3 regions of the Exiguobacterium sp. s125 genome follow, and region 3 is predicted to be linked to each of the others. Evidence: predicted binding sites of a transcription regulator. Region 3 holds the regulator's gene; each other region holds the start of a gene.

Region 1 (3,284 bases), on a different contig from region 3:
AACACGTGTAATTTCACGAACAAGTGGTGCATTTTCGATGCCAGCACGAATTTCTAGTTGCTGACCGGATTGCAAATTGATTCCTGTACGTACAGCGAGTGCTGCATACTTTTTGAGTTGTTCTTGAGTCGGCATTATGTAATCCCCTTTCGTCTCTTACTCTTATTTTCACGAAAGAGTTGCAATTTTGCAAGAAATAAGGTGAAACTAGGTGTAGAGAAGGAGTGTTGAACATGGAATTCGTACCAGGAGATTTTAAATCCGCTTACACATATTTCCACCGTCAGGCATTGGCGTTAGTCGGAGATCACAAAGCACAGGAAGATTTATTGATTCGAGGAGAAGTTGGCTTAGCACATTTAACAAAAGATATCGCTTCAGAAGAAGGGTCTGATATCGAACGTGAAGCAGAACTCGTGCTGTATTTCCAACTTAAACAGTTACTTGAGATGTTACGTGCCCTTTATCAAAAACGTTTTTCGATGAAGGAAGAACAAGAACAATTATTATTGACGGCTGTGCTCTATTTTACTTCCCCAGTTGATGCACTACCTGACGAAAATGTTCTCGGTCTGTTCGATGATGCTCAAATCGTCGAATCGATCTATGAAGAACTCGCAGCAGATGTCGATCGCTTCCAACATCTCGAATAAAGAAAAAGGTAAGGGAGGCGGGAAAACCCGTCGCTACCTTACCTTTTCTTTATGCTTTTTTTTTCGTCGCGATGTTGATTGTCGCAGCTTGTTGTTTTGATTGATCCACTTCTAGCTTTTCTTTATTCAACCATGTGTAAACCATTCCCATGAAGAGTGCTCCACCGATGATGTTACCGAAGAGAGCAGGAATTAAGTTATGGATTGCTCCGGCAAATGAAATCGCCTCTGGGTGAGGTACGACAAGCGCGATTGAGAACAATGCCATATTGGCAATGACATGGTCAAAACCTGATGCGAAGAAGACAGCAACTAAAACCATCATCATCATGATTTGTGCCAATTCATTTTTCATGTTTTTCGGAATGAAAATCGCTAAACAAACCATCCAGTTACAGAAGATTGCTCGCGTAAAAATTTCCCATGTCGAGTGATGGATTTTCGATTCAGAGACAGCGAACAACCAGTTGTTTGCGCCTAACTCTTGAATGATTCCAGTTTGCGAAAAGAGTAACGCGAAGGCAAGTCCTCCGAGACCATTACCAATCAAACAAATCGTCCATACTTTAAACGTATCCATTTTTGTAGTGTATCCACGCATCGTCGCCGTAGTAAAATACATCGTATTTCCTGTAAACAGTTCTGCACCGCCGTAGACGATTAAGACAAGCGCAACACCAAAAGTTAATCCACCGACGAGCGTCATCGCAGCCGATTCATTTAGATAAAGTCCGTTGATTGCTTTGAGTGTAAATATGATAGCAAAACCGATGAATACTCCAGCAAGCATGGCACGAACTAAATATTCGAGTGGACGCATTTGTAGCATTTTAGTTGATTTAACCGCTTTATTTCTTAGCCCTTCTAATGCTTCTACTTCATTCATTGTAGAAACCTCGCTTTCTTCTTGTTCAACACTTCACAATGTTTGTTCACTTATTATCATACTTCCATCTTATAAGATGTTCAACCCCTGCCTACCCCTTATTTAAGGTTTTTACGAAAGAATGACATGTAAACGATACCATTGTGTCAAGTTTGTGAAAAAAGCTTTTTCTTGCTAGATACAACTACTTTACGGGTATATTTTGAGTTGTGAACGGAAGTATTCTAGAAAGGATTTTCGTCTTGATTCAACTAATACATAGTCGTCAATAACTACACGATTAAAGCGGTTAGTGGACGTCGAAGCTCGCTCAATATCGCGTGGTGTATACCCTTCAAAATCATTACGCGTGATTTTAATTTGAAGGATTGATACAGGATCCGTATATTGAATTTCAACTGTCATTACATTAGGAATCGCTAAAAAAAGAGCCAGCGTATGGTGCATGACGAGTTGCGAAAATCGACTTTTGATAAAAGAGGGTGTAGACGGATCAATCCATTCATGATTTGTCCCGACCCATTCTTTTCTGGATTTACCCGTCACTTCATAACGTAAGGAGACGGTAGTCCCTTCAATCTTTACTTGTTTAAGTGCGTCTGAAAATGGAAATCGTTCAATAAATCCTGTCATTGCATTTGTATTTGTAACCGATGTTCCGACATATCGGGTGACCAGTGCTCCATCACGCCACTTATTGTCAGGGGATTCCCTCGAGTAATGCAACATAAAAACGGAACCTGCGCTTAATCCAATGAGCGCACAGCATAAAAATAAAAGGATTTTTTTCAATTCACTCAATTCCTTTCGACCCGCGTCACATTTTTTTTACGATATTTTTCAGTTGAGGGGTTGAATTTAATGCTATATAGGCGTACTCTTGCAGGCAGATACTTTACAAAGGAGGAGCATGAGGATTTCTCATCAATCACAATGAAGACTAAACAAACGAGCAAGAAAAAACGAACAGAAAAAATCAGTTTCCTTTTAATCGGTACACTTCTTTACTCCCTTTATATCAGCCTTTTATTATCTCCAAATGACATTGGATCTGGCGGCATCATGGGAATCACACTTATTTTCCAAGAGTTGTTCAATACGCCTATCGGACTGACCCAACTTGTCTTGAATATCCCGCTTTTCTTACTTGGTTTTCGCTTCTTAAGAAAACGATTCATGCTACTTTCAGGAATTATCGTCCTTATTTCTTCATTTTTAATTGATTGGATTCCAACACAAGTGGTTCCTGAGTCATTAAACGATCCTCTCGTCGCCTCCATTTTTGCAGGGTTAGTTTCCGGACTCGCAATGGCATTAATCTTCTTTGGCGGCGCTTCGACAGGTGGACTCGACATCCTCGGAAAGTTCTTTTATGCCCGCTTTCATAACTGGCCGCTCCCGCGTATTTTTTTAATGCAGGATTTAGTGATCTATATCTTAGTTTGGCTAGTCTTCGACTTAAAACATGTTATGTATGCATTAATTATGAGCTTCGTTCGCGCCAAGGCGTTGCAAACGGTCTATAGTTTTTACTCTGCTTCTAAACAATGTATTATCATTTGTGAAAAAGCAGATGAAATCAACGACGTCATCACAAAAGAACTTGGTCGTGGTGTCACGATTCTCGATGCGCGCGGTGGCTATTCCAACCGGACAAAGAAGATGGTTTATGTCGTCGTACAGAATAATGAAATCGTTCGTCTTCAGGAAATTGTTTCTTCTGTCGAACCTAATGCCTTCGTCAC
Region 2 (3,284 bases), on a different contig from region 3:
AGTTTGACAATCTTTTGAAAAAACGCTATTTTCCCTTGTGATGTTCTATACTGAAGGCAGAAGCTACGGAAAGGAGAATGCGAGATGCTTACTTGTGGGACGACAGAAGCCAATACGTTCGTGTTGTCGAGTGAGACACGTGAATTACTTGAAGAGTTCATGACTGAGGTATCTTTTAAAAAAGACTCAATCGTCTGTTGGGAAGGGGAAATGAACGATAAACTTTTTTATGTGAAACAAGGTGGTGTAAAACTATCAAAGCTCACGAAAAAAGGTAGCCCGCTAATGATGTTCTTATATTTCAAAGGTGACTTATTTGGTGAATTCGATGTCGGAGAAGCATTTCCAAGCTCCTATAGTGTCGAAACGATGGAGGACAGTGTCATTGGCTTCATCTCGAAATCGACACTCGAAGATTTGATGAAAAAAGATGGAACATTCGCATTAGATATCATGCGCTGGCAAGCCTTGATGCGAAAACAAACGGAAACGAAGTTACGTGACCTCTTATTGTTCGGGAAACAAGGGGCACTCGCTTCGACACTCTTACGACTAATCGCAATGGACGGAAAAAAAGTCGATGACGATTACGTGATTTCAAAGCGACCGTCGGATACTGAACTCGGTCAGTTGATCGGGGCACCACGTGAAACGGTCAACCGGATGTTTTCTCAGTGGAAAAAAGACAATGTCATTTCGATGACGACGACTAAAATCATCGTTCATGATGCCAACTATTTACGCGATCTTTGCCACTGTGAAGGGTGTCCTGTCGGTGTCTGCCGGATTTAAACTTAACTTGAGCGTTAGCTTACGGAGCCATACGCTGGAGCTGACTTAAAAATTGCTCCAACATCATCCTTTTGATGGAACCGCAACACGTCAAACTTTAGAAGAACTTATCAGCAGTCTAGGATCATATTCTTTTTGAATGTGGTCCTTCAGGATGTAGACAACGTGCTATCGGGAGATCAAGCGTCTTTTTTCGTTGCTTTCCTCGGGCGAGGCGCAAGCCGTTGCTCCTTGATCCTCACGGACAACGAGCAGGGTCTTGCCTGCCTCTGAACGTGCGTTAAAAACGCACTTTTTCCCGTAGGAGTCAACGAAATGTGACGCTTTTTATAGGAATACCGTGACGGAAAGCCTGGCATGCAGACGGTTTAGCACGCAATCCGTCTCGAATCGCTTAGAACCGCGAAAAGCAATCGGTTGCGACCCTGCAGCTTGGCTGTAGCGGCGCGGAAGGTTGCCGCTTTGAAGACGAGACGAGACAGGGACGCGCGAACGGATTGCCTCTCGTTATAGTATGTTCACTCTTCATAATAGTTTGTCTACACGCTGTAGGATCACATTCTTTTTGAATGCGGTCCTTTTTTGTGTCGCACAAACAGTAACGGTTCAAAATATGTTCAGTACGTAATATGTTCAGTACGTAACAAGTTGTGAACTTTATGTGTGTTTTATAAAAGAAAAGCGCGAAATCGTCACAATTGGTGTGACGTTTATCACATATTACGAAGGGTGTCTTTTTCTAAAATAAAGGTAGGTTAAGTCACCGATTCAACGACGGAAGGGAGCTACTGATCATGCGTCAGAAATCAGATACAGAACTGAAGGGAACGTTTATCGCTGTATTTATCGTTGCCGGAGTCATCATCGGAATGTGGGGATCAATCTTTTTATTATTCACTTCAAGATAAGGGGGAATCAGGGTGCATATTCATCGTTTAGAAAAAATATGGTTAGTATTCGGTTGTATCATGTTGGCAGTCTTTTTAATCATCATTGGCGTATCAGCATTCGCTTCTGATAATCAACCACCGTCGGATGCAACATTGATTGACCCGACGCAAGTCGATCAGACGAAGCCATTTGATAAACCGGGTCTAAAAAAAATTGACGACAATAAATATGAGGCCGTCATGGTCTCACAAGCTTTCCAGTTCACACCGCAAGACATGATTATCAAAAAAGGCGCGACCGTCGATTTTCTGGTGACGTCGAAAGATGTCGTCCATGGATTTGAAATCGTCAAGACGAACGTCAATATGATGGTCGTTCCCGGACATATCAATTCAATCGAGTACACATTTAAAGAAGCTGGTGAATATTTAATTGTCTGTAATGAATATTGTGGATCGGCGCATCACATGATGTCGACTAAGATTAAGGTGGTGGAATAAATGAATGCGATTTCGAAAAAATTAATGGAGTTTGAGATGGAGCGGGGAATCCCCGCAGGAGAGATTGGATTAAAAGAAGCAAAACTCGGATTTGCCTACGTCAGTTTTTCACTTGTGGCGTTACTGATCGGTGGACTATGTGGTCTACTACAGACACTCGTCCGTACTGGAGTCATTCCAGAAATTGCTGGAGTCGGTTATTATGAATTGCTGACGGCTCACGGACTAATGCTTGCGATTGTCTTTACGACATTATTCATATTTGGACTTTTATTTTCATTTTTAGGACAGTCGTTCGGGCGTTTTGAAGAGTTTCCGAGACGCTTGGGCTGGGTTGGATTCTGGTTGATGATTGTCGGTGTCCTCCTTGTCACATGGATGGTGTTAGCAGGTGAAGCATCCGTTCTCTACACATTTTATGCGCCGCTGAAGGCACACCCTGTTTTTTATATCGGACTCGTGATTTTCGTTGTTGGAACATGGGTTTCTTCTGCCGCAATGTTCCGGATGTACGCGGATTACAAACGAGAACATAAGGATGTCCATCCACCACTTCAAGCCTATATGAGCATTATGACGGCTTTGTTGTGGGTCATCGCCACGCTAGGTGTCGCAGCGACGATTCTCTTTCAACTCTTGCCGTTATCACTCGGTTGGACGGATAAGGTCGGGATCGAATTATCCCGGACATTATTTTGGTATTTTGGTCATCCGCTCGTCTATTTTTGGTTATTGCCAGCCTATATCGTATGGTACACGGTCATTCCAAAGATTGTTGGGGGTAAGATTTTTTCAGATGCTTTAGCACGAATGTCATTTTTACTGTTCTTATTGTTCTCGTTCCCTGTTGGTTTTCACCATCAGTTGCTCGAACCCGGTATTTCAGCATTTTGGAAGTACATCCAAGTCGTCTTGACGTTCCTTGTCATCATTCCTTCATTGATGACAGCATTCTCGATGTTTGCGACATTTGAACTAGCAGGTCGTCGTCAAGGTGCGACCGGACTATTTGGGTGGATCAAGAAAATGCCGTACCGGGATGTCCGCTTTCTTGCACCGTTCGTCGGCATGTTGTTCTTCATCCCGGCTGGAGCCGGTGGT
Region 3 (3,284 bases):
AAATGGATTCATAATGCTTCCCCCTCTTGATTACCTATTAAGAAATTTCCCATTCCCTCAAAAGGATAAACACAGAAAACGACTTCAATCGGTTCATCAACATCATCCAGGCTGTAAGCTTCTGTTTTGCCGCCACCACTATAACAAAAAACACCACTCGGCAAATGCCAAGTGATGTACATATGGAGACTATCGGGCTCGAACCGACGACCTTTTGGCTGCCAGCCAAACGCTCTCCCAGCTGAGCTAAGCCCCCTCGTATTCTTGTAATCAGTATAAACCATATCGATTCACTTTTTCAATATAAAAAGAGCGCTTCCAAACAAAAACCTCTCCGTCGCCGAAACGACCGAGAGGAGACTGTTACTTATTCAACTCACGCATCAAATCCGCTTGTCGTTCAAGCTCCGCTTGTTGCTCAAGAATCAGTACTTTTTTGTACGTCCGGGCTGAAATCATGATGCTGATTTCATAGAGGACGAACAACGGTACCGAAATCATCAGATGTGACGTCACATCCGGTGGAGAGATTAAAGCCGCGATGACGAAGAGCGCAAAGTACGCATATTTCCGATTTTTCCGCATGAACAATGGCGTCACGAGTCCAAGACGGGTCAAGAACATCGTCACGACCGGCAGTTGGAACAAGATACCGAACGGAATCGTCAGCCGTATTAAGAAACTAAAATAGTTTTCGACCCCGATGACTTGCTCGATGCCGAGCTCTTGCCCAAGTTCCGTCGATACTTTGAGTAGAAACGGAAGTAACCAAAAATAAGAGAACGCGATTCCGGACAAAAATAAGAAAAATGTGACCGGAATATACGTCAAGGTCGCTTTCTGTTCCTGTTCGAATAAACCGGGTCGGATGAACGCCCATAGCTGGTACATCCAAAATGGTGAAGCCAGGACGACCGCGATGATGAACGCTAAATTCAAGTACAACATCAGGGGATCGGCCACATTAAAGGCATTCAATCCGATGCCGAGCTCTTTCAGGTCCGACTGCAGAAAACGCACGAGCGGTCGGACGAGCGGAAAGGCCGCGGCGAACAAGACGACGACGATGATGAGTGACCAGACGATCCGCTTGCGCAACTCGTCTAGATGCGATGTCACACTCTGTTCTTGATCAATCGCCATAATTTAATCACTTCTCTTTCGATTCATCCTTGTTGTCTTTATCATCGTCCATGATGCCGTGTGTCGCACTCTTGAACTCTTTTAACGTCTGACCGGCAGCACGACCGAGCTCCGGTAATTTTTTCGGTCCGAAGATGATCAACGCGACGGCACCGATCAAAGCGATGCTCCCTGGTCCGATGAACGCGATGGTTGATGGAATAAGGTTTTCCATTATGATTTCACTCCTTCAGCTGATTGCGAATAATGCTTCATGAAATAAACTAGTGACTGCAACTCGATCGACAAATCGATGTGATGGACCCGAACGTGGGCCGGTACGTTCAACCGCGCCGGTGTAAAGTTCAGAATTCCGGTCACACCATACTCAACTAACTCATCCGCTACTGACTGTGCGAACTGGGATGGGACCGTCAAGATGGCGACATCAACCTTGTTCGCTTCGATTTGCTCTTTCATGTCAGAGACATGATAGATAGGAACGTCTTGCGTCGTTGTTCCGACCTTGTTTTCGTCCGCATCAAACGCAACGACTATCCGAGTACTATTATTCTTTAAAAAGTTATAATTTGCAAACGCCGTTCCGAGATGTCCGACCCCGACAAGTGCCACATTCGTGACTTCATCCTGGTTCAGTGTCTTTCGGAAAAACGTCAATAGATGTTGTACGTTGTAACCGTATCCTTTTTTCCCTAACGCCCCAAAGTAGGAAAAATCGCGGCGGATCGTCGCTGAATCGACTTTGACCGCTTCACTGAGCTCTGCTGAAGAGACGCGCAGCTTGCCTGAGTTATAAAGACTCTGAATGAAACGATAATATAACGGCAGTCGTTTCGCCGTCGCTTGTGGTATTTTTGTGTCTGGCCCATTCATACTGCAGTTCCCCCTTCGGCCACGTTCTGACGTGGCACCCAAATCAATGCAAAGAATTCTATTCTCTTTGATTGTAAACCACTTCACATAGACTAACAAATAATATATTCCACGGGACTCCTGCGTTTTTTTCATGATAGACTAAAGGGTGGAAGGATGGATGTTTTTATGATTCTCTTACAAGTGAACCAACTATCAAAATCATTCGGTGTTGAGCCGATTTTAGACAATATTAAACTCGAAGTGCAGGAGCGGGACCGGATTGCGCTCGTCGGACGAAATGGTGCCGGAAAATCGACACTTTTAAAAATCATCGCCGGAGAGCTCAGTCATGACTCTGGTGAGATCATGAAGAGTAAGGAAGTGAAAATCGGTTACCTCGCCCAGGACAGTGGTCTTGAGTCGAATGAAACGATTTGGAATGAAATGTTGACCGTGTTCGAACACCTGCAAGAGCAGGAACGTTCGCTCCGTCGGATGGAGATTGAGATGGGGATGGACCATATCTTAAATGATGCTGTTGCTTACGACCGTCTGTTGAAAACATACGATCAGGCACAACATGACTTCTCGGACGCCGGCGGTTACCAGTTCGAAGCCAACATCCGCTCCGTCCTGCACGGGATGCGTTTTTATCCGGACGATTATTCACGCCGGATCCAGACGCTATCCGGTGGACAACGGACGCGACTCGCACTGGCGAAGATGTTGCTCCAGGCACCTGAGCTGTTGATTCTTGACGAGCCGACGAACCACCTCGACATCGATACACTCTCTTGGCTCGAAAGTTATCTGGCTGGTTACCGTGGAGCGGTCTTGATCGTCTCCCATGACCGTTACTTCCTCGACCAGGTCGTCAACGTCGTCTATGAATTGTCACGGAACGTCTGCCGGAAGTTTACCGGCAACTACACGAAGTACTTGGAACAAAAGGCAGCACTGTATGAACAAGAGATGAAGCAGTTCGAACAGCAACAGGAAGACATCGCGAAGATGCAAGACTTCATCCAGCGTAACATCGCACGGGCGACGACGACGAAACGCGCACAAAGCGTCCGCAAACGTCTTGAAAAAGTCGACCGGATTGATCGTCCGGATGGGGATGAACGCAGCACCGTCCTGTCGTTCCCGATTGAAAAACAAAGTGGGAACGATGTGTTACAAGTCACGCAACTCGCGGTCGGCTATGAAGAAGCCGTCTCAAAAGGCATCACGTTCCGCTTACAACGCGGCGAATCCCTCGCCCTCGTTGGTCCGAACGGAATCGG

What was found. The regulator Rex, encoded in region 3, represses fermentation and respiration genes when NADH is low (regulators of the CRP and FNR family bind a similar motif). The targets are predictions, from matches to a motif close to TTGTGAAATATTTCACAA.
Region 1: KNQ05_RS11480 (formate/nitrite transporter family protein) is a predicted target of Rex. The motif match lies at 1,561-1,578, and genes of this name have one in related genera.
Region 2: KNQ05_RS11700 (cytochrome C oxidase subunit II) is a predicted target of Rex. The motif match lies at 1,494-1,511, and genes of this name have one in related genera.

Annotation. Positions count from the first base shown of each region.
Region 1 is NZ_JACSMI010000004.1:109,469-112,752, reverse strand. It holds gene KNQ05_RS11490 (aminopeptidase) at 1-135, opposite strand, end outside; gene KNQ05_RS11485 (DUF1232 domain-containing protein) at 234-653, shown strand; gene KNQ05_RS11480 (formate/nitrite transporter family protein) at 703-1,539, opposite strand; gene KNQ05_RS11475 (hypothetical protein) at 1,729-2,340, opposite strand; gene KNQ05_RS11470 (YitT family protein) at 2,473-3,284, shown strand, end outside.
Region 2 is NZ_JACSMI010000004.1:155,385-158,668, forward strand. It holds gene KNQ05_RS11695 (Crp/Fnr family transcriptional regulator) at 85-792, shown strand; gene KNQ05_RS11700 (cytochrome C oxidase subunit II) at 1,587-1,700, shown strand; gene KNQ05_RS11705 (cytochrome c oxidase subunit II) at 1,713-2,183, shown strand; gene KNQ05_RS11710 (b(o/a)3-type cytochrome-c oxidase subunit 1) at 2,184-3,284, shown strand, end outside.
Region 3 is NZ_JACSMI010000007.1:9,223-12,506, reverse strand. It holds gene KNQ05_RS13615 (hypothetical protein) at 1-12, opposite strand, end outside; tRNA gene KNQ05_RS13610 (tRNA-Ala) at 184-256, opposite strand; gene tatC (twin-arginine translocase subunit TatC) at 364-1,143, opposite strand; gene KNQ05_RS13600 (twin-arginine translocase TatA/TatE family subunit) at 1,151-1,357, opposite strand; gene KNQ05_RS13595 (redox-sensing transcriptional repressor Rex) at 1,357-2,016, opposite strand; gene KNQ05_RS13590 (ABC-F family ATP-binding cassette domain-containing protein) at 2,185-3,284, shown strand, end outside.